DNA from 3 places in the Kocuria atrinae genome. Region 3 is predicted to be linked to each of the others. Evidence: predicted binding sites of a transcription regulator. Region 3 holds the regulator's gene; each other region holds the start of a gene.
The links. Region 3 encodes LexA, which represses DNA repair genes until DNA is damaged. Its sites were predicted from a motif close to TCGAACANNTGTTCGA; they were not measured.
Positions count from the first base shown of each region.

Region 1: a site for LexA is predicted at 5,036-5,051, ahead of ABD283_RS00690 (LysM peptidoglycan-binding domain-containing protein). Genes of this name have one in related genera too.
Region 2: a site for LexA is predicted at 4,509-4,524, ahead of ruvA (Holliday junction branch migration protein RuvA). Genes of this name have one in related genera too.

Region 1 is NZ_BAAAQA010000002.1:15,693-23,252, forward strand. Features, by position in the region: gene hpf (ribosome hibernation-promoting factor, HPF/YfiA family) at 1-529, shown strand, start outside; gene secA (preprotein translocase subunit SecA) at 693-3,452, shown strand; gene ABD283_RS00685 (Rv3235 family protein) at 3,577-4,026, opposite strand; gene ABD283_RS00690 (LysM peptidoglycan-binding domain-containing protein) at 4,023-4,961, opposite strand; gene ABD283_RS00695 (hypothetical protein) at 5,160-5,726, shown strand; gene ABD283_RS00700 (helix-turn-helix domain-containing protein) at 5,739-5,954, opposite strand; gene ABD283_RS00705 (SAF domain-containing protein) at 6,183-6,839, shown strand; gene ABD283_RS00710 (CpaE/TadZ family protein) at 6,836-7,560, shown strand, end outside.
Region 2 is NZ_BAAAQA010000015.1:115,502-123,061, forward strand. Features, by position in the region: gene thrS (threonine--tRNA ligase) at 1-210, shown strand, start outside; gene ABD283_RS07100 (HIT family protein) at 207-782, shown strand; gene ABD283_RS07105 (MurT ligase domain-containing protein) at 845-2,158, shown strand; gene ABD283_RS07110 (type 1 glutamine amidotransferase) at 2,169-2,900, shown strand; gene ABD283_RS07115 (YebC/PmpR family DNA-binding transcriptional regulator) at 3,007-3,768, shown strand; gene ruvC (crossover junction endodeoxyribonuclease RuvC) at 3,776-4,447, shown strand; gene ruvA (Holliday junction branch migration protein RuvA) at 4,564-5,208, shown strand; gene ruvB (Holliday junction branch migration DNA helicase RuvB) at 5,208-6,332, shown strand; gene ABD283_RS07135 (preprotein translocase subunit YajC) at 6,458-7,021, shown strand; gene secD (protein translocase subunit SecD) at 7,129-7,560, shown strand, end outside.
Region 3 is NZ_BAAAQA010000018.1:31,530-39,089, reverse strand. Features, by position in the region: gene dapF (diaminopimelate epimerase) at 1-783, shown strand, start outside; gene ABD283_RS09465 (class I SAM-dependent methyltransferase) at 895-1,518, opposite strand; gene hflX (GTPase HflX) at 1,605-3,254, shown strand; gene ABD283_RS09455 (ATP-dependent DNA helicase) at 3,257-5,317, shown strand; gene lexA (transcriptional repressor LexA) at 5,427-6,176, opposite strand; gene ABD283_RS09445 (LysM peptidoglycan-binding domain-containing protein) at 6,483-6,842, shown strand; gene ABD283_RS09440 (histidinol-phosphate transaminase) at 6,880-7,560, shown strand, end outside.

The sequences.
Region 1 (7,560 bases), on a different contig from region 3:
GGAGATCACGGTGATCGGCCGAGGTCCCGTGGTGCGTGCGGAGGCACGCAGCGACGACAAGATCGCCGCTTTCGACGAGGCCTACGCCAAGCTGATCGAACAGCTGCGCAGGGCCCGCGACCGTCGCAAGATCCACCGCGGGGGACACCAACGCCCCGTTGCCGTGCACGAAGCCACCGGTTCCCTGCCGGTACTTCCCAGCGAAGGACTTCCGGCCCCGGCCAATGAGGAAGAACTCTCCGCAGCCGAGGACGAGGCGTTCAGCGACGAGTACGCGCTGAGTGACGCCCCCACCCCGGTGGAAATCCGCCGCAAGCGTTTCCCCGCTGACGAGCTCAGCGTGGACGAGGCCGTGGACCAGATGGAACTGGTCGGACACGACTTCTTCCTGTTCGTGGACAAGGAAACCCAGGAACCCTCCGCGGTGTACCGCCGCAAGGGCTGGGAGTACGGCGTAATCAGCCTCAGCAAGGACGGCACGGCCGCTGAAGAGCAGGCTCGCGCTTACCAGGCTCAGGCCAACGTCTGAAAAGTTCAGTAACCTCTGACGGCTCAACCGTCGACACCGGGCCCCGCGGCTTCCAGCCAATGCGGGGCCCGGTGTTTTGCCGCACTATCCCGCGATCATCCAGCCGGACTCACGTACACTGATCCGCGGTGCACCACCGTCCACAACTGAGGAGCGAACACACGTGGCGTCATTCCTGGAAAAAGTCCTTCGGACCGGGGATAAGCAGGTCCTGAAGCGACTGAGGTCCTACACGGACGCCGTGAACAGCCTCGAAGAGAGCTTCAAGGCACTCAGCGACGCTGAACTGCGCGCTGAAACCGATGCGTTCAAAGCCCGTATCGAAGACGGCGAATCCTTGGACCGTTTGCTTCCGGAGGCCTTTGCTGCTGTGCGTGAAGCGGCATCACGAACCCTGGGGCAGCGTCACTACGACGTTCAGCTCATGGGTGGTGCGGCACTGCACCTGGGCAACATTGCCGAGATGAAAACCGGTGAAGGCAAAACGCTGGTTGCTACCGCACCCGCCTATCTGAATGCCCTGAGCGGTAAGGGCGTACACGTGGTCACGGTCAACGACTACCTGGCCGAATATCAGGCGAACCTCATGGGTCGCGTGTTCCGCTTCCTGGGCCTGGAAACCGGCGTGATCCTCGCGGGTCAGGATCCGGCCACCCGGCGTGGGCAGTACGCCGCGGACATCACCTACGGCACCAATAACGAATTCGGGTTCGACTACCTGCGCGACAACATGGCCTGGAGTGCGGATGAACTGGTCCAGCGCGGCCACAACTACACCATCGTGGATGAGGTGGACTCGATCCTCATCGACGAGGCCCGTACCCCGCTCATCATTTCCGGCCCCGCCTCCGGGGAAGCCAATCGTTGGTACAAGGAATTCGCCAAGATGGTCACCAACCTCAAGGCGGACACCGATTACGAGGTGGACGAGAAGAAGCGCACCGTGGGTGTGCTCGAACCGGGTATCGAGAAAATCGAGGACTACCTGGGGATCGACAACCTGTACGAGTCTCAGAACACCCCTCTGATCGGTTTCCTGAACAACGCGATCAAGGCCAAGGAACTGTTCCACGCGAACAAGGACTACATCGTGGCCCAGGGCGAGGTGCGCATCGTGGATGAGCACACCGGCCGTGTGCTTGCCGGTCGCCGCTACAACGAGGGCATCCACCAAGCCATCGAGGCCAAGGAGGGTGTGGAGATCAAGGCCGAGAACCAGACCATGGCCACGATCACCCTGCAGAACTACTTTCGTCTCTACGACAAGCTTTCCGGCATGACCGGTACGGCCCAGACCGAGGCGGCGGAGTTCATGAACACCTACGAGATCGGTGTGGTGCCCATTCCGCCCAACAAGGGCATGGCCCGTATCGATCAGCGAGACTTGGTCTACAAGAACGAGGCCACCAAGTACGCGGCGGTCGTCCGTGACATCGAAGAACGCCACGCCACGGGGCAGCCCGTGCTCGTGGGTACGGCTTCCGTTGAGAAGTCCGAGTACCTGTCCAAGCTGCTGGCCAAGCGGGGTGTGCGCCACGAGGTTCTCAACGCCAAGAACCACGCACGTGAGGCTGCGATCGTTGCGCAGGCCGGACGTAAGGGTTCCGTGACCGTGGCCACCAATATGGCCGGTCGTGGTACCGACATCATGCTGGGCGGCAACGCCGAGTTCGATGCCGTCGAGGCCATGGAGCAGAAGGGCCTGGACCCGGAGCGCGATGCTGAGAAGTACGAGGCCGAATGGCCCGCAGTGCTCGAGCACTACGAGAAGTCCACCAAGGCCGAGCACGAGGAAGTCATTGAACTGGGTGGTTTGTACGTTCTCGGTACGGAACGTCACGAATCTCGCCGCATCGATGATCAGCTGCGTGGCCGTTCGGGCCGTCAGGGAGATCCGGGTGAATCCCGTTTCTACTTGTCGCTCGCCGACGATCTCATGCGTTTGTTCAACCCCGCGGTGGCCCAGCGCCTCATGGCGGTCGCTCCCGACGACGTTCCGGTCACCGGACGCATGATCACCTCAGGTATTGCCAACGCGCAGAACCAGGTGGAGGGCCGTAACGCCGAGCAGCGCAAGAACGTCCTCAAGTACGACGACGTGCTCAACCGGCAGCGCGAGGTGGTCTACCGTGACCGCCGTCGGATCCTCATGGGGGACGATATCGCTGAGCAGATCCAACAGTTCGTGGACGAGGTCATCACCACGGCGATCGAGGATCGCACCAGCGTGGGCCACTCCGAGGACTGGGACCTGGATGGGCTGTGGGAAGCGCTGCGCGAGCTGTACCCCATCACACTGACCCAGCAGGAAATCATTGACGAGGCCGGCGGCCGCCCGCGGCTGACCGCCGATTTCCTCACCGAGCAGATCCTCTCGGACGCCAAGCTCGTCTACCAGGAACGCGAGGACGAACTCGGTTCCGAGGCCATGCGCAACCTGGAACGGCGAGTGCTGCTGTCCGTGATCGGCCGCCGGTGGCCCGAACACCTCTACGAGATGGATTACCTCAAGGAGGGTATCGGATTGCGCGCAATGGCCCAGCGTGACCCGCTGGTCGAATACCAGCGCGAGGGCCACCAGATGTTCAAGGGCCTGATGGACACGATCCGCGAGGAAACCGTGGTCACCATGTACCACTTGGAAGTTCGTCGCCAGCGCACCGGTCAGGACGGCGGAGAAGTGGAGATGGCCCGACCGCAGCGTCCGGCTTTCCTGCAGTACTCCGCTCCCAACGAGGACGGTGAGCCGATGGCCCGCCTGGAGTCCAAGGACAACCACCAGGCACCGGTGGGCGAAGGCGCGCAAGCCGCAAAGGCTGCCGAAGGTACTGGCACCCCGGAGGACAGTCCCGAGCCGACCGGCAACCGTGCTCGACGCCGCGCACGCAAGGGCGGCAGCTCCAAGAAGGGCTCGCGCAAGTAGCTCCGGTTATTGAATCCGATGACTACGGGCGGCACACATCATGTGTGCCGCCCGTAGTCATGGTGATTCGGTTCACCGGGAGGGGCATTTAGGCCGGAATGGGTGTGAGGGGCGTGAATGGTGCTCAGCCGACTTCCAAGTGCACCACGCGCCACTGCCGGTTGATCCGCTCGATCCTCAGCGCCACGGCCCGCGCCCGCACCGATTCTTCGATGATCACCGCAGCTTCATAGCACTCCGGCGCGGGGGAGCAGACCCTGACCCTGCGCACTCGCGGGGCCTTGTGGACCTCGAAGAGTGAGGCCCGATCTCGGTACTGTTCCTGAACCAGTCGGAGCATGGCAGCGCGTTGTTCGAAACGTTCCACGACATCCGTAGTCGTCCACCGGGCAAGCTGCGTGGCGGGGCGGGTGCCGCCCAGGATCTCGACTGCGGCCTGAGCGATACTTCGGGCCATGGCCGTTACGCGTTCCAGGTCATTCTTGTGTGTGAGGCCCGCTCGTGACCTGTCCGCCCGCCATGTATATCCGCCAGAAGGTGGCTGGGGCGCGGAAACTGATGTGGCAACACTCATGACGTGGCTCCTTCGACGGGCAATGCACTGGAGTGGACTTCTAGTAGGTGTGGTGGAACCCGCAGTTGGTCCCCGGGACGGATCAAATGACCACAGTTCTGGAGATCGTTGTGCTCCATCCACGTAGCCGTTTGAGCGGCAATCTGCGCTTGGTCTGCGTGCGGCCCTAAGAACTGGGCGGTCATGTCCCAGAGGGTGTCACCCCATACGACAGTCACGGTCGAGTCGGTCACGCGTTTCGGAGCGGGTAAGACTTCGGTTGTCTCGGCCCAGTCCTCAGGCACGGTGGCATCCGCAGACCCCGGGGGCGTGGCCGCATCAGGGGAGTCGGCAGCGGCCGAGTTCCAAGATTCAGTGGGCAGCGCCGGAAGCGCCGGAGCATTGTGCGGCCCGGATCGGTCAGGTCCGGACCGGTCCTGTTCGCTGTCGGTCTTCGGGGTAGCTTCGGGTGACTGCGCGGAAGCAGAATCCGACGGGCCTGTGACCGATGCTGCTGACTCTGTCTCGTCGAGCTGGCTGACGCTCGACTCGGAACCTGGCCAGAAAGGGTTGACGGGTTCTGTCGCCTGGGCCGCGGAGACGGTCACCAAGTGAATTCCGACAACGGCACCCACGGTGCGGGCGATGAGCCGCGGTGTGAGGTGTGTGGCGAACTTCTCCACACGGCGCCATCGCAGTCTGCGTGCAGTTGCAGCGCACGCGAGCATCAGCATGCCTCCGAACCACCAGGCAGCCAGCAGGACACCTGCCACGGCGGCCATGAGGGCCACGGCAAGATCCGCGTTCAAAACCGTGTGGCCACTGCGATATCGATCCAGGAGGACCAACCCCAGCGCCATGAGCACACCGGACAACAGCGGGATGATCAAGGTGGTGAGTGCGAACTCCAGGCGAGGCGCCGTGGCTTCAACCTCAGAATGCTGAGCTTGTTTCATCACTCTGGACCTCGAATCATGTCGTTTGATGCTGTTTGATGATGATTAGATCATTCAGTGCAAAGTGATGCGCGTCAACCATCCATGCGAGTTCATGGAAGTGCGGTGTCATATACCGTTCTTGCAGGGCGTGATGTACTGAATCGACATGATGGCCAATGTTGTGGGTGGCTGGACCGGGATCACCAGGGGGAGATCGTGCGCTGGGAAGAACTCTTCGCGGACATGGAAGCGCAGTTGGCCCAGGCCGAGCAGCGCAGTGTGGAGCTTGAGGCCGCAGAGACTGCCAGAGCGGAGCTGTCCCGTCTCACATTGGCCGAGCGGCTCTCGGCCCACCGCAATCAGACGGTGCGATTACTCCCGGCCCACGGAGATGTTCTCGAGGGCGAGCTCACCGACATCGGTGCGGGTTGGGCAGTCATCCGGGAGCGGTATTTCCAGCACCTGGTCCCGCTGCATTCCGTCGTGTGGTGGGAGGGCCTCTACCGCCGCTTCGAGATGACCAACGAGCGGGCTGTCCTGCGGAAGTTGGGCATGGGGCACGTGCTCCGTGCGCTGGCGGCATCGAGAACGCACGTCCGGGTATTGCTTCTGGACCCGTCCTCCCGCGGCGATGTCGAGGGCACGCTGGACGCGGTGGGCCATGACTTCTTCGACTTGGCCCTGCACCCGAATGACCAGTTCCGACGCCGCCACGCGGTCAAAGCTGTGCGCACGGTGCCTTTTAGTTCAGTCGCGTTGATTTCTTCGCCAGACAGCGCCTGAGCGCAGCCCGAATCAGCCTATCGAGCCTTCGCGGACAGCCTGCTCGGTGCGCTCGTAGCCCTTTTGGATGTACTCCTCGAGCTTCTGGGTTTCCACGCGCCATTGGCCACGGCCACCCACCTGGATGGCGGGCAGCTCTCCCGAACGAACCATGGCGCGCGCCTGGGCCACGGAGATCGAGAGAATCTCGGAGACATCCGACAGCGTGAGGAAACGTTGCTGTGCCATGGATCGATTCGCCTCATTCCAGGAGCTTTGATGCGGTTTGATGATCTCCAGTGTCCCACGGATGACTGAGAAGCGGCAGGTTGTGCACAGAAACCTTTGGCGTTGATCGTGCTGGAGCCCAAGATGTCCACATGTTTCGCAACCTGATTTCCCCCGGTGCGATTCACAGTGCACACTCATGAAAGATTCGGTGGGGGCCGAATCGACTCCGGGGGAAGGGAACATTCCATGTCCAGCGATTCGCAGCACGACACCACAACCGCACAGCGGTTCAAGAAACCTACGTGGCGAGACCCCCGGTTGGTGGTCGGATTACTGCTCGTGCTCACGTCCATTGCGGCCGTGGTCCTTCTCATCTCGGCGTTGAACCGCACTGAGCCCTACTACGTCGCCGCGCACGATCTTTCGGTGGGGCAACGTGTCACGAATGGAGACCTGGTTCCGGTAGATGTGAGGCTCCAGGACGCCTCACAGCACTACGTTTCGGCGGAAACCGACCTCCAGGAGGGCGACGTCCTGGTGCAGCGAGTCCCCAAGGGGCAACTCTTGCCCACCAAGGCAGTGGGTACGGCTGACGAACTGGACCGCAGTCCGGTGGGTATCGCCCTGGAGACCCCCTTGCCGGCTGAGGCCGCGGCCGGGTCGCGAGTGGATGTGTGGGTTGCTGATCAGAAGGCCTCAGGACGTGGGTATGAGAGCCCGCGCAAATTGGTCCCCGGTGCAGAAATCTCGAAGATCGACACCACAAACTCGGCACTGGGGAGTTCGACAGGTACCACGGTGCATGTCTTGGCCACGCCGGCCCAGGTCGAGCCGCTGGTCGATGCCCTGGGAAATAGTGCCAAGGTGACGCTCGTGCTCAACCCCACGGGTGGTGACTCATGAGTATCTCGGTGGTCACCCTGGGCACGGGTACGTGGCCGCTCGTCGATCAAATCGAGCGACAACACGGGTCCGTGACCGTGGTCCGCCGGTGCCTGGATCTTTCCGAACTGCTCGCGTGCGCCCACTCGGGCATGGCGCGGGTGGCGCTTCTGGCCGAAGGCGCGGAAGAACTGACGGCCAGTCTGTTGGAACAACTGTCCCTCAGCTCGGTTCGGGTGCTCGTGTTGGCCGGACACGATGAAACGCGTCTCACGGCCCTGGGCGTAACCATCGTGCCCGCGGGCGCCACAGGGGATGAGGTCATGGATCTCATCGAACAGGTGGCGGAATCGCCGGTGCCGTTGCCTTCGAACCGAGGACACTCCCACGCGGATGGACTCCCAGGAGCCGCCTCAGATTCGGTGAAAAGTGCGGCACCCACGCAGGAAAGCGACCCGCTGGAATCCGTTGCGAAGACTGACGCGTCGGACCGTTCTGGATCCCGTGACACCGGCAGGATCATCACGGTGTGGGGTCCCATGGGGGCACCGGGGCGAACGATCACGGCACTGAACGTTGCAGCGGAACTAGCGTTGACCGGTTCCCGAGTTCTCCTGGTCGATGCGGACACTTATGCCGCAGCAATCGCTGCGAGCTTGGGGATGCTTGAGGAAGCAGCGGGATTGGCCCAAGCATGCCGACTTGCCGACCAAGGCAAGCTGGATGCTGAAGGTCTGCAACG
Region 2 (7,560 bases), on a different contig from region 3:
GACAAGATCCCGTTCGTGGTCATCGCGGGTGGCGACGACGCCGACGCCGGTGCCGTTTCCTTCCGCTACCGCGACGGTTCTCAGTACAACGCGGTGCCCGTGGACGATGCCGTGGAGATGATCGTTCGCCACGTGCGCGATCGCGTCAACGAGGATCCCTCGGCGCCGTCGAACGGCGACGGCGGGGAGCCGGTTGCGGAGCAGTCGTGACGGAGCCGAACCAGGACAACGAGAACAAGCACTGGGTTTCGCAGGACGAGTTCGAGATCCCGGGTGTCCCGGACAGTTTTCAACGGCTGTGGACGCCCCACCGTCTCGCTTACGTGCGGGGTGAGGATCCCTCGATCAACGAAACTCCGGGCTGCCCGTTCTGCACGGGACCGGATCGCACGGATGAGGAATCCCTGATCGTGCATCGTGGAGAGCACTGTTTCGTGGTGCTCAATCTGTTCCCCTATAACCCCGGGCACTTGCTGGTCTGCCCGTACCGTCACGTCGCGGACATCACCGAGCTGACGGACGAGGAGTTGTGGGAACTCAATGAGCTGACACGCACGGCGGTTGCCACCATTCGAGAAGTTGCCCAACCGGCCGCGTTCAACGTGGGGCTGAACCTGGGTTCGGCCGCGGGCGGTTCGTTGTCCGCGCACCTGCACCAACACGTGGTGCCGCGGTGGGGTGGAGACGCCAACTTCATGCCCGTGATTGCCCACACCAAGCCGCTCATTCAGACCCTGGGAGCCAATCGCGACGACATCGCCGCGGCCTGGCCCCGTTCCTGATTCGCACCGCCCGCGAGCGTTGACGTTCAACGCTCGCGCGTGGTGATAGCCCTGTCACTAGGATGGAATCCATGTCTCGACCATTAGTACGGCTACTTGGCCAGGGAGTTCGGTGGGCCTCGAGCCTGCGCGGCGGCGGATCCGCCTTCCCCGGCTTGGTCATGGAAAAACTGCACCCCGCCTTCGTCGCGGAAGAACTCGCCAAGCTGCCCCGTGGAGTGGTGGTCATCAGCGGCACCAACGGTAAGACCACGACCACCAAAATGGCCGTGCAGCTGTTGCGTTCGCAGGGACTGCGTGTTTTCACCAATCGCACGGGATCTAATTTCGTGCGGGGCGTGGCGGCGTCGTTGTTGGCCGAAATGGACGCGTTCGGCCGCCTTGACGCGGACGTGGCGGTGCTCGAACTCGATGAGGCGCACGCCGTTCACTTCGTCAAGCAGGTCAAACCGCGCTACGCACTGCTGCTCAACGTGATGCGTGATCAGCTGGATCGGTTCGGTGAGATCGACACCACTCGCCGCATGCTCAGCCAGGTCGCCCAGGCCACGACCGGGACGGTGGTGCTCAACCGCGAGGACCCGCGCATCGCGAGCCTCGCTGATCACGTCGCCGCCGGCGCCACCGTTGAATGGTTCGGCCTCTCCGATGCCCTGCGCCCCATGTTCCCGTCCGATGACGACATGCGCGACGTGCTGCGGCAGACCGAGGACGTGGAGCTGGATTCTGAACAGCCGTCCGTGACGCGACCGCACGCGGACGTGGTGCTCAACGCAGTCAAGGCCAACAGCGTGGAGCTGGACGTGCACGGTGAACACCACACGGCCACGATCGATCTGTACGGCGTCTACAACCAGTACAACGCCGCGGCAGCCCTGGCACTGAGCCTGCAAGTGCTCGGCGAATCTGCGGATGTCGCTTCGCTGGTCGATGAACTCTCGCGGGTGACGCCTGCTTTCGGCCGCGGCGAAACGGTGACGGTGGAGGGCAAGCCGCTTCAGCTGTTGCTGGTGAAGAACCCCGCCGGCTTCCGGCTGTCGTTGGCCTCGGCCTCCGCCGAGGACTACGCGACCATGGTTGCCATCAATGACGCCTATGCGGACGGCCGGGATGTCTCTTGGCTGTGGGACGTCGATTTCGACAGCCTGCGTGCCGGCGGCGTGGACATCGTGTCCGGTGTGCGCGCGTGGGACATGGCGCTGCGGTTGGATTACGACCTGGTGGACGTCGGTTCGGTCGAACCCGATCTGGAAGCCGCTCTTCAGCAGTTCATCGCGAACTCAGGAGACCGGCCGATGCGGATCTTCTGCACCTACACCGCCATGTTGTCCCTGCGTAAGATCCTGGGCGGCATGACCCACGTGGACGCGATCTAAGGAGCCGATCATGAATCAGGAACACTTGGGTTCCCTGGACATCGTCCAGCTGTATCCACGGGACATGAACATCTATGGGGACTGGGGTAACACCCTGACCCTCAAGCGCAGGGCCGAACGCTACGGCTACGAGGTGCGCATCCATGATTACAACCCGGGTGATCCTTGGCCGGATGACGCGGACCTCTTCGTGGGCGGTGGCGGTCAGGACTCCGGACAATTCCGTGTGGCCGAAGATCTTGCGCGCATCTCGCCCAAGCTGCACGAGGCCGCCGAGGCCGGTACGCCCATGCTCGTGATCTGTGGTCTGTACCAATTATTCGGCAAGGAGTTCCGAACCGGCGGGGGAGAGACCCTGCGCGGAATCGAGATGTTCGATCTGGAAACGATCGGTGGCCCGGAGCGGCTGATCGGCAACATCGTGACCGAGTCCCCGGATTTCGGCACGATCATCGGATACGAGAACCACTCGGGTCTGACCACGTTGGGCGCGGAACAAGCCCCGTTGGCCACCGTGGTCAGCGGCGCCGGCAACAACGGTGAAGACCGGACTGAAGGTGCCCGCACCCACAACGTGCTGGGCAGTTACCTGCACGGTTCGCTGTTGCCCAAGAACCCGGCGCTGGCCGACTTCCTGCTGCGGACCGCGGTGGAGACTCGCGGCAATCAGTTCGCGGTCACACCGCTGGACGACACGTACACCGAGCAGGCACGCGCCGTCGCTCAGACCAGACCCCGCTAGTGAACCGGGGCCCAGTTCGAAGGGTCCTGATGAATCGCTAAAATAATTGCCAAACGTAGGTCCGGTACTGCAGTACCGGATGCACACAACTTCTAGGAGGTACTCGATGTCAGGTCACTCCAAATGGGCCACGACCAAGCACAAGAAGGCTGCGATCGACGCCAAGCGCGCCAAGGCCTTCGCCAAGTACATCAAGGGCATCGAGGTGGCCGCCCGCATGGGTGGCGCGGACACCGCGGGTAACCCGGCACTGGACCTGGCCGTGTCCAAGGCCAAGAAGAACTCCGTGCCCAACGACAACATTGATCGCGCCATCAAGCGCGGTGCCGGCCTGACCGGCGAGACCATCGATTACTCGGAGATCCTGTACGAAGCTCGCGGCCCCCAGGGCACCGCGTTGTACATCGAGTGCCTGACTGACAACAAGAACCGAGCGGCCTCCGAGGTGCGCGTGGCCGTGACCCGTCACGGCGGTACGATGGCCGATTCAGGATCGGTGGCCTATCTCTTCGAGCGCAAGGGCGTGGCCGAGGTGACCAAGACCGACGGCCTCTCCGAGGACGACGTCCTGATGGCCGTGCTCGATGCGGGCGCTGACGAGGTCATCGAAGAATCCGAGGTCTTCGAAGTGGTCAGCGAGGCCACCGACCTGCCCGAGATCCGTAAGGCGCTCGAGGAAGCCGGTCTGGACTACAACAATGACGACCCGCAGTTCCGCCCCACCATGAAGGTGGACCTGGATGCCGAGGGCGCCAAGAAGTTCCTGAAGCTCGCGGACGCGATCGAAGAACTCGATGACGTGCAGAACGTCTATTCGAACGCGAACATCCCCGAGTCCGTGATCGCGGAGCTCGAAGACGAGGACTGAGCCCTTCGTGTCACTCAGCTCGACCACCGGATCGGCCCCGGGACAGCGCATTTTGGCGGTGGACCCGGGGCTGACCCGTTGCGGCTTTGCCGTGGTGGACATGTCGGCCAACCGCACGGGAACGTTTGTGCACGTGCAGGTGAGCGGGACCAAGGCACACGAGGCCCTGGAAAACCGTGTCCTGGCCATCATGGAGAGCGCCGAGGCGCTCATGGACCGGTTCTCCCCGGACGTCGTAGCGGTTGAACGCGTGTTCGCGCAGAACAACGCCCCCACGGTGGTGGGTACCGCCCAGGCCACCGGTGTGGTGATTGCCGCGGCCGCGCGGCGGAAGATCCCCGTCGCGTGGCACACCCCGTCCGAGGTCAAGGCAGCGGTAACCGGGGACGGCTCTGCGGACAAAGAATCGGTCAACCGCATGGTGGTCCGAATTCTGCGCCTGGAAGCACCACCGCGACCGGCCGACGCCGCCGATGCCCTGGCGTTGGCCGTGTGCCACGGGTGGCGAGGCGGAATGGCAGGGATGAATGCGGCGGCCAAAACCTCTACGCATTCGGGTTCACGTCCTTCCTCGGTGCGCGCCGCCGGACTCACTCCGGCTCAGGAGGCCTGGAAACAAGCAGAAGCTGCCTCGCGTCAGCCGAAGGCCCCGAGGGCCGGGCGGTTGCCTCGCCGCTGATGGCGCTGGGTACTGACTGTGCGTGTCCGCGGGAGTTGTTAGAGTGATGCCGTGCTGCAGTTCGTATACATGTTCGAATCGATGGCGGGAACATCCCGCATGACGGGAGCCGCCCAGTGATTGCTTCGGTGACCGGTGAGGTGCGCTTCGTGGGCGCCACACAGGCGGTTGTGGAAGTCTCGGGCTTCGGTATCGAGGTCCAAGCCAGCCCGCATACCTTGGCGGGGCTGCGCACGGGCGCCACGGTGCACCTGCACACCGCCTACATTGCCCGCAAGGACGAAGCGCCGTTGTTATTCGGTTTCGCCGGAGCGGATGAGAAGGAAGTCTTCACGGTCATGCTCGGGGTCTCCGGAGTGGGGCCGCGTACTGCGTTGGCCGCGGTGTCCGTGCTCGGACCGGACGAGACCCGCCGAGCCATTGCCACCGGAGATGACAAGGCCTTCACCGCGGTCCCGGGAATCGGACCCAAATCAGCACGCCGGATCGTCTTGGAACTGGCCGACAAGCTCGTCCTGCCGGAGCCAAAGGAAAGCCCAGCAGCTCAACCGCAGGTGCAGGTGTGGCGCGAACAAGTCATGGACGCCCTCGTGGGACTGGGCTGGAGCGAGAAGGACGCCACCCGCGGTATTGACGATGCCCTGGAGACCCAGCCTGAGTTGGCGGATTCCGGGAACGTCGCGGAAATCCTGCGAGCGGTGTTGTCTTGGTTGGGCACTGCCAAGGGCACGAGCCACGCACGTAGCCGAGGGCGGTCCTGATGGCCTACGAAGAGCGCGGTGCCGTGCAAGGGGAACAACGATTGGTCGGCGCGGAAGGCGATCTGGACGATCAGCAACTCGAAGCGAGCTTGCGGCCAGGCACCCTTGACGATTTCGTGGGGCAGAAGCGCGTGCGCGCGCAACTGTCCCTCGTGCTGGAAGCGTCCAAACTGCGCGGGCGCACCGCGGACCACGTGTTGCTGTCAGGACCCCCGGGGTTGGGTAAGACCACACTGGCGATGATCATTGCCCAGGAACTGGATGTTCCCCTGCGGATTTCATCCGGCCCGGCCATTCAGCACGCCGGAGATCTGGCGGCCATCCTGTCCTCGCTGACCCACGGTGAAGTGCTGTTCCTTGATGAGATCCACCGCATGTCCCGGCCCGCGGAGGAAATGCTCTACATGGCCATGGAGGATTTCCGCGTTGACATTGTGGTGGGCAAGGGTGCCGGCGCCACGTCCATACCGCTGGACCTCCCTCCGTTCACCCTGGTGGGTGCCACTACGCGTGCGGGTTTGCTGCCCGGTCCGCTGCGCGATCGTTTCGGTTTCACCGGTCACTTGGAGTTCTATTCGGTTCCCGAACTCGAACTCGTACTGCGCAGGTCGGCCGGTCTGTTGGATTTGAACATGACCTCCGAGGGCTTCTACGAGGTCGCTTCTCGTTCCCGCGGCACCCCTCGAATCGCCAACCGACTGCTTCGGCGGGTCCGTGACTGGGCGCTGGTGCACGGTGTGGATCGCATCGATGCTCGTACCGCCGGCGCCGCACTGGACATGTACGAGGTCGACGTCAGGGGGCTGGACCGGTTGGACCGCAACGTTCTTTCTGCTCTGGTCACCAAGTTCAACGGGGGACCGGTGGGACTCTCAACGCTGGCCATCGCCGTGGGTGAGGAGACCGAGACGGTTGAGACCGTGGCGGAACCGTTCCTCGTGCGCGAGGGTCTCCTGGGCCGAACTCCGCGCGGACGGATTGCCATGGCGGCGGCGTGGGAACACCTGGGACTCAACGTTCCCGATCACGCGGCCTTCAAGGATCCCGCCTTGCGGACCGCGTTGGCCACGGAGCCTCCGGAGCAAGAACGGGCCGGGCAGGAAGGTCAGCCCGGCGCCTTCTGATCGGTTCCGCAGGCTCCCTCTGTCGTGGTTCAGCGCGCGACCAGCTGAATCCCCTAGACTTGACCGGATCCCTGTGGTGACTGTCGCGACTTCACGCGGTAGCTTCGACCACACAGAAGCCAACATTGTCTACAGAACGGAATTCCGTGATTCTCTCCGAGCAACTTCTTGCCCAGGCCCAGCAGTCAGGCGGGGGCGGCACCGCCTGGTTCCTTCCCGTCATGCTCGTGGTGATGGTGTTGCTGCTGTGGCTGCCCATGCGCCGCCAGAAGAAGGCTCAGGCCCAGATCAAGGCCAAGCAGGCGACCATGGAACCCGGCACGCGTGTGATGACCAGCTTCGGTCTGTACGGCACGGTCCTGTCCATTGACCGCGATGAGAACAAGGCCGTTCTGGAAGTCTCCCCGGGTACCTCCGTGACCGTACACACCCAGACCGTCACCACGATCCTCGACGATCCCGCCACCGAGAATGCCGCCATTGCGCAGAACGGCGCTGTCGACGGCGAAGGCTCCACCGCAGCGGGCGGCGCACAGGAGTCCTACGGTGATCGCGAGCACGACCTGCCCGGAGACAACGTCCCCGGCGATACTGCAGCGGGTAACACCACCTCGGGTAAGGACGTCCCGGGCGATGACGCACCGCGTGGCACGTGGCGCGACAACCGCCGCGATAACGACATCAACTGAAGAAGTACGTGAGACACGGGCCGAGAGCATCGGCCCGTTTCTCATGACCGGATCCCGGCGCGGCCTGCTCAGCAGCCGCACCGACCGTGCGTTGTTGAAGGACAGACATGGCATCAGACAAAGACACCTCGGGCCGTTCGGGCACCGACGAGTCGAAGAAATCCAGCTCCAAGGCCGCCTCACGCGGGCCACGCTCGGTGCGTTCGGGATCTCAAGCGGCCGTGAGCACGGCCAAACGCGGTCTTGTGGCCCTGGCGGTGCTGACCATCGCCCTGGCGGGCATCTTGATCTACGGTGTCACCACTGACCGGACCGGCTGGGATCCCAAGTTGGCCCTGGATCTGGAAGGTGGCACGCAAATGGTGCTGTCTCCGGAGCTGCAGGAGGCTCAGGACGGTCAGGAGATCTCACAGGAGCAACTTGACCAGGCCGTTGAGATCATCCGTCAGCGCGTGGACGGCACGGGTGTCTCGGAAGCAGAGATCAGCACGCAGTCGGGCTCGAACATCGTGGTCTCCATGCCGGGTGTTCCCTCCTCG
Region 3 (7,560 bases):
CGTCATATGGGCCTGGGCGCTGACGGGGTGATCCGCGCGGTTCGGACTACCGAGCTACCGGAAGGTCGCAAACTCTTCGATCAAGACCCCTCGGTCGAGTGGTTCATGGACTACCGCAACGCTGACGGCTCCATTGCCCAGATGTGCGGCAACGGGGTTCGTGTATTCGTGGACCACCTGGTGCGTGAGGGGCTGGTGGAGCTCCCGCAGGGATCACAGCTGCGCATCGGAACACGCGCGGGGGTGCGCTCCGTGGCCCGCACGGACGGCGGCTATGCCGTGGACATGGGTCCGTGGAGTTTCATGGCTGGTGAAGATGCCCGTGAGAAGGGTTCGGACGCCGTGGTGACCACCGACGGTTTGAACGTCCCTCGCCCGGGTCTGTCCATCAGCATGGGAAACCCGCACACGGTGGTGGCTCTGTCCGAGGAGGACAAGCTGGACCAGTTGGATCTTCGCCGCGCGCCGTCGGTTTCTCCGGAGCCCGAGGACGGCACCAACGTTGAGTTCGTGGTGCCCGTGGATCACGACGACGTCGAGGTCGGCCGTATCCACATGCGAGTGTTCGAGCGCGGAGTGGGGGAGACCCATTCGTGCGGTACCGGTGCCTGTGCGGCAGCTGCGGCAACCCGCTTCTGGGGCGGTGTCGATGCTCCGGATCGCTGGTTGGTGGAAGTTCCGGGCGGTGTACTGTCCGTGACATTCGTGCCGGCAACCGACGGCACCGAGCACGTGGTGTTGGCCGGTCCGACTCGCGTGGTGGCTCGCGCCATCCTGGTCTAGCGAGGGCCGGTAGCCGGGCGCCTGGGCTGCCGAACAGGCCTGGGTCGGGTTGCTGTTCCCACGTCACGGTCCGAGTGAAAGGCCGCGGGGCCGGAGTCGGGAATGGTAGCGCTACCGCGAGCGTTCTACTGTAAGGATCCGGAACCCTTTATCCGTGGCAGTACGTTCGATCGTGAACTCTGCGGCGTCCAGGACCGTACTGAGCCAACGCTGGAGTGAATCGCCGCCCAGGTTCTTCTGAACCACCAGCCAAGCGGTGCCCCCAGGGGCCAAGCGAGGTAGCCACGTCAGCAGGATCTCGTGGAGTGCCTCCTTACCCACGCGAATGGGCGGATTGGACCACACAGTGTCGAACTGGCGATCTTGGGGAACGTCCTCGGGGCGGAAGGTCTCCACGTGGGAAAGCCCGTGGGCGTCGGCGTTTCGGCGGGTGAGGTCCAGGCTGCGGTCATTGACGTCGACCGCTGTCACGGTGGCCTCCGGATCAGCCAGCCCCATGGCCAGGGTCAACGGGCCCCAGCCACAACCAATATCCAAGAATTGACGGCCGCTCGGGTCAGGAACGTTGCGCAGCAGCGCGGCGGTTCCCTTGTCCAGGTCACCGGGGGAGAACACTCCGGCGGCGGTCTGAACTCGCACTTCGCGACCGCGCAGGTCCACTGAAATCTGCCGGGGCTTCTCCGGCAGGGACGGATCGGTCACAAAGTAATGCGCACTGTGCGGTTCTGGGGCCATGGCTCCACATGTTATCTCTCAGTGCTCCGTGTCGGGGCGCAGCGATAGACTGAACGAATTATCAGCAGCTTGCAGATCAAGGAATTATGACTGAATCTCACCGCCCCGAAGACTCCCAACACCGCGCACCGGTGACATCTGGGGAACCCTCGGGCGCCGATCTCGAAGACGTCGTCGCCAGGGTTCTGGCTCGCGCTCACGCGCAGAAGGAACCCGCCGTTTTTCGCGACGACACTCAGGATGCCACCGAACAGCGCAGGGAGGCCTTGGGCCGCGCACGCGAACTCCTCGACGAGGATCCGCAGTTCTCCGACGCGGACGGCGAACAGCAAGACCTTGCCGAACGACACGCGCTGCGCCGAGTCGCCGGACTCTCCACCGAGCTCGAAGATGTCACCGAGGTCGAATACCGCCAACTTCGTCTGGAACGGGTGGTGCTCGCGGGCCTGTGGTCCGCCGGCACTCTGGCGGACGCGGAGAACTCCCTGCGTGAGCTCGCAGCACTCGCGGAAACTGCCGGCTCCGAGGTCATGGACGGCATGCTCCAGCGCCGAGTGAACCCGGATCCCGGAACGTACCTGGGCTCGGGTAAGGCCATCGAACTCAAGGACGTGGTTGCGGCAACCGGCGCGGACACCGTGGTTGTGGATGCAGAACTCGCACCGTCCCAGCGCCGCGCGTTGGAGGACGTGGTCAAGGTCAAGGTCATCGACCGCACCGGTCTGATCTTGGACATCTTCGCCCAGCACGCCAAGTCCAAGGAGGGCAAGGCGCAGGTCGAATTGGCCCAGCTGGAATACATGCTTCCCCGCCTCCGTGGTTGGGGCGAGTCACTGTCCCGGCAGGCCGGCGGTCGCGCGGCGGCTGGTGAAGGTATCGGTTCTCGTGGCCCGGGCGAAACCAAGATCGAGCTCGACCGCCGCCGTATTCGTCAGCGCATGTCCAAGCTGCGCCGCGAGATCGAAGCCATGAAGCCCGCCCGCGAAACCAAGCGGCTCAACCGCAAGCGGTTCTCCGTTCCGTCGGTGGCCATTGCCGGGTACACCAACGCGGGCAAATCTTCGCTGCTCAACCGCCTCACGGACGCGGGCGTGCTCGTGGAGAACGCTCTGTTCGCCACGCTGGATCCCACGGTGCGCAAGGCAGAAACTCCTGACGGCATCGGCTACACGCTTTCGGACACCGTCGGGTTCGTGCGCTCACTGCCCACGCAGCTGGTCGAAGCATTCCGCTCCACGCTTGAAGAAGTAGCTGACGCCGATGTCATCGTGCACGTGGTCGATGCCTCCCACCCGGACCCCGAGGGCCAGCTCAAAGCTGTCCGAGATGTCCTCGCGGACGTGGGTGCCACCGACATTCCGGAGATCGTGGCGCTGAACAAATCCGATGTTGCGGATCCAGTGGTCCTGGGCCGCTTGCTCAATCACGAGAGCCCGTCCGTCGCGGTTTCTGCGCGCACGGGCGAGGGCATCGAGGAACTCAAGCAGCTGATCTCGCGCGCGATTCCGCGCCCGGATCACGAGCTGGATCTGCTGATTCCGTACGTCCACGGTGAGGTCGTGTCACGGTTGCACGCCCAAGACGCGGAGATCCTGAGCACGGAGCACACCGAGGAAGGCACTCGGCTGCGCGTGCGCGTGCGGGGGAACCTTGTGGCGGAACTCGAGCAGTATCGGCTTGGAGCGGCGTCGTCACAGGACACGCTGCCGGGCCAGAACGGTGCGGAAACCGCATAGGTATGGCTGACCCGTTCATCGATGAGACCGGGCGAGATATTTCGGACATTCGCCCCGAAACCCTGCCCGGGGCCAAGGATTCGCTCGAGCTCCTGGACGCCGCAGTGACCGCCATGGGCGGGCAGCGGCGTGAAGGCCAGCGGTTCATGGCCGCCAAGGTGGCCGAGGCCTTGGACACGCACAAACACCTGCTGGTTCAGGCCGGCACGGGCACGGGTAAGTCCCTGGCCTACCTGGTTCCCGTGTTCGAGCATGCCCAGACTGCGGATAAACCCGTGATCATCTCCACCGCGACCTTGGCCCTTCAATCGCAGGTCACCGGACGCGATGTGCCGCGCGTGTTGGACGCGGTCGAGGAGCATTTGGATCACCGGCCCAATGTGGCTCTGCTCAAGGGCCGTTCCAATTACGCGTGCCTCCATAAGATCGGCGGTGGTTATCCCACCGATGACGACGCCGCTCTGTTCAATCTTGCGGCGCCGGCCGGTTCCGCACGGGGCGGGGAGGCCGCCGTGGGCAAGCTGGGGCAACAGGTAAAACGGTTGCGTGAGTGGGTCGAGTCCACCGAAACCGGGGACCGGGACGACGTGCAACCGGGTGTTTCAGACGCCGCGTGGCGGCAGGTCTCCGTGACCGCTCGTGAGTGCATCGGGCGCAAGTGCCCGCTGATCGAAGAATGCTTTGCCGAGAAGGCTCGGCTGGCGGCCGGCGAGGCGGACGTGGTGATCACCAACCACGCATTGCTGGCCATCAACGCATTCGAAGGTTTGGCGGTGTTGCCCGAACACGATGTGGTGGTCGTGGACGAGGCCCATGAATTGCAGGACCGCGTCACAGGCGCGGTCACGGGTGCACTGTCCGGCGCGGCGGTTCGCGCAGCGGCGAGCGGAGTCCGTAAGCACACTGCCGCACCACACGAGGATCTCGATAAGGCCGCGGACGCCTTCGACCGAGCTTTCAACAGCGATCCCAACGGCTTGCTGCCGCGGGGGTTCACCGAGGAGCAGGTCTACGCGGTGCGCGGTGTCCAGGACGCAGCGCGCGCCGGACTCAGCGCAACCAAGGGCGATTCCAACGCAGAGGACGCGGGTAGGCATGCCGCGCGATCGCGACTCTCAGAGATCCTGGACACCGCTGATCGCATGCTCAATGCCAATTCGGACCATGATGTTCTGTGGATCTCTCGTGTAGGCCGCTGGGACCAGTCTTCCGGGTACGTGTCACCGGACGCGGGCGAACCAGCGACCCTTAACATTGCCCCGCTCAGCGTGGCGGGAGCCCTGAGAGAGGGACTTTTCGACGGCCGTACGGTGGTGCTGACCTCGGCCACATTGGCGGTCGGGTCATCGTTCTCATCCGTGGCCGGAGCCCTCGGACTGCAGGGGTCCGGTGCACCACCGTGGCGAGGGGTGGATGTCGGGAGCCCGTTCAACTACCCCAAGCAGGGCATTCTCTACGTGGCCCGGCATCTGCCCAAGCCGGGCAGGGGAGTGTCCGAGGATCAACTCGCCGAACTCGCTGAACTCGTCAAGGCGTCCAACGGTGGAGCCCTGGGGCTGTTCTCCTCCCGCCGCGCCGCCGAAGAAGCCACTGAGAAATTACGAGAGCTGATCGATACCGAAATTCTCTGCCAGGGAGAAGCATCCTTGCCATCGCTGGTCAAGGATTTCACGGACGACCCCACAGCAAGCCTCTTCGGCACCATAAGTCTGTGGCAGGGCGTTGATGTGCCCGGGGACTCATGCCGGTTGGTCGTCATCGATCGCATCCCCTTCCCTCGTCCCGACGACCCCCTGGGAACCGCTCGAACCAGGGCGACCGAACGCGCTGGGGGGAACGGGTTCATGGCCGTCTCCGCCACCCACGCGGCAGTGAGGTTGGCCCAGGGCGCGGGACGTTTGATTCGTTCCCACAACGATCGAGGCGTGGTTGCGGTCCTGGATTCCCGGCTCGCGACGGCGCGCTACGGGACCTTCCTGACCAAGTCCCTGCCACCGTTGTGGCCCACCGCAGACAAGACCAAAGTGCTCGGCGCGTTGAAACGGCTCAGTAGCTCGCAGTAATTCGGCTCGGCCAACCGCTCAGCAGTCGCTGCACGAACTCCACTCATAGACATCAGGCCCGGTAGGTGTGTTCACCTACCGGGCCTGATTCGAAGGTTGGGAGGGTGTCTCAGAGTGAGCGGAAAACGGAGACCACTTTGCCCATCACGGTGGCGTGATCTCCCAGGATGGGCTCGTACTGGGTGTTCTGCGGCAAGAGCCACGTGTGACCGTCGCGCTGACGGAAGGTCTTGACCGTGGCCTCATCGTCGAGCAGCGCCGCGACGATCTCTCCGTTCACGGCTGTGTTCTGCTGGCGCACCACGACCCAGTCACCGTCGCAAATGGCGGCGTCGATCATTGAATCGCCGGACACCTTGAGCATGAAGAGATCGCCGTGGCCCACAAATTCGCGCGGCAGTGAGAACACGTCTTCGACGGATTGCTCGGCCGTGATGGGGCCACCGGCGGCAATTCGACCGACCAATGGCACCGAGGCCATGGAGTCGTCGGAGCTACCGGCGGGCAGCTGCGTGACGTTGTGCACCGATCCGGCGGCGGGAGCCGTGGACTGCTCGGCTGGTTCAGGGTCACCGAGTTCCCTCGCCAGTTCAGCCTCCGAGAGCGGACGCAGTACTTCCATGGCTCGGGGGCGTCGAGGATCACGACGGATGTACCCGAGCTTCTCGAGTTGGCCCAGCTGGTGGGTCACGCTCGACAGAGATGCGAGGCCCACGATGTCCCCGATTTCGCGCATCGATGGGGGATAACCACGGTCACCGATGGCTCGCTGCACCGCACCCAGGATGGTGCGCTGGCGCGCCGTCAACGGCCGTTGGGGCCGCTGGGACTCCGAACCGGAGGGGGAAGGTGTGCTCACGAGCTGGGGTCCTTTCACCATTTTCCGACCGCGGGTCAACCGCGACGAACTCTGTACCCGCCGAGTTCGATCCTGCCGCTTATGCGTGTCAGAGATGTTCGATCAACTAGTACGGACGTTGCTTCAAGACTAGTGCGCCAAGAGTGAGGACTCAAACACATGTTCGATTTTTCTCTCGACAAGGTTCGTACACCCGTGCTAGAACTTAACGCAGATATTCGAAAACGTGTTCTAACGCCGGGGAAAGGGTTCGAACACCCTGCCGCTTCATCCCGCGGTCACCGGAAAGATCACCAGGAGGTTGCCATGACCACACATATCTTGCCCGCCAGCGCTCGATCCATCACCCGCGCACCCAAGCTCAATTTGACCCGCCGCGGACGGTTTGTCTTCATCGGGCTGCCGCTCATCACGGGTGCCGCCGCACTGTTGGTGGTCGCGGTCATTTTCCTACTGCCGTCCACTGTCCAGGCCAACACCGATCCCATGAGTGAGCCGGTGACCCACTCCGTCACCGTTCAATCTGACCAGTCCCTGTGGGAGATCGCCTATGCGGCTGACCCGCAGCGCGATACTCGCGAGGTCATGGATGACATCGTCGAGCTCAACGGATTGGCGTCATCTGAGCTTTCCGCCGGTCAGTTGTTGGAGATCCCCGCACCCTGAATCGTGGGAAGTACTGCCCGGCGCTTAAGCTAGGGGAGTGAGCCACAATCTCGATCGCCTAGAAGCCCTGCCCCTGCGTGAGAATCTGCGGGGCATGTCCCCGTACGGAGCACCCCAACTGGATGTTGCGGTTGCCCTGAACACGAACGAGAACACCCATCCCGTCCCGCAACCTGTGGTGGATGCCATCACGCAACGCGTGTCCCAGGCCGCAGGACAGCTCAATCGTTACCCGGATCGCGAGTTCACTGAACTTCGCACTGCCTTGGCTTCCTATTTGGGCCACGATCTCGAGGCGGACAACCTCTGGGCCGCCAACGGATCCAACGAGATCCTGCAGCAAATCTTGCAGACTTTCGGTGGGCCCGGCCGTTCCGTTCTGACCTTCGTGCCGACGTATTCGATGTACCCCCTGCTCGCGTCCGGAACCGGGACCGAATTCATTGCGGGTCAGCGCGCAGATGATTTCACGTTGACTGCGGAGTCCGCCGCAGCCCAGGTCCGAGAGCACCGGCCGAACGTGGTGTTCCTGTGTTCACCCAATAACCCCACGGGTACTGCCCTGGGCCTGGATGTCGTCGAGGCAGTATACGAGGCCGCGGAAGAATCCAACTCCATGGTCATCGTCGATGAGGCGTACGCGGAATTCGCTCGCTTCGGTACACCATTCGCGCTGACGTTGCTCCAGGGGCGCCCCCGGCTGATCGTCACCCGCACC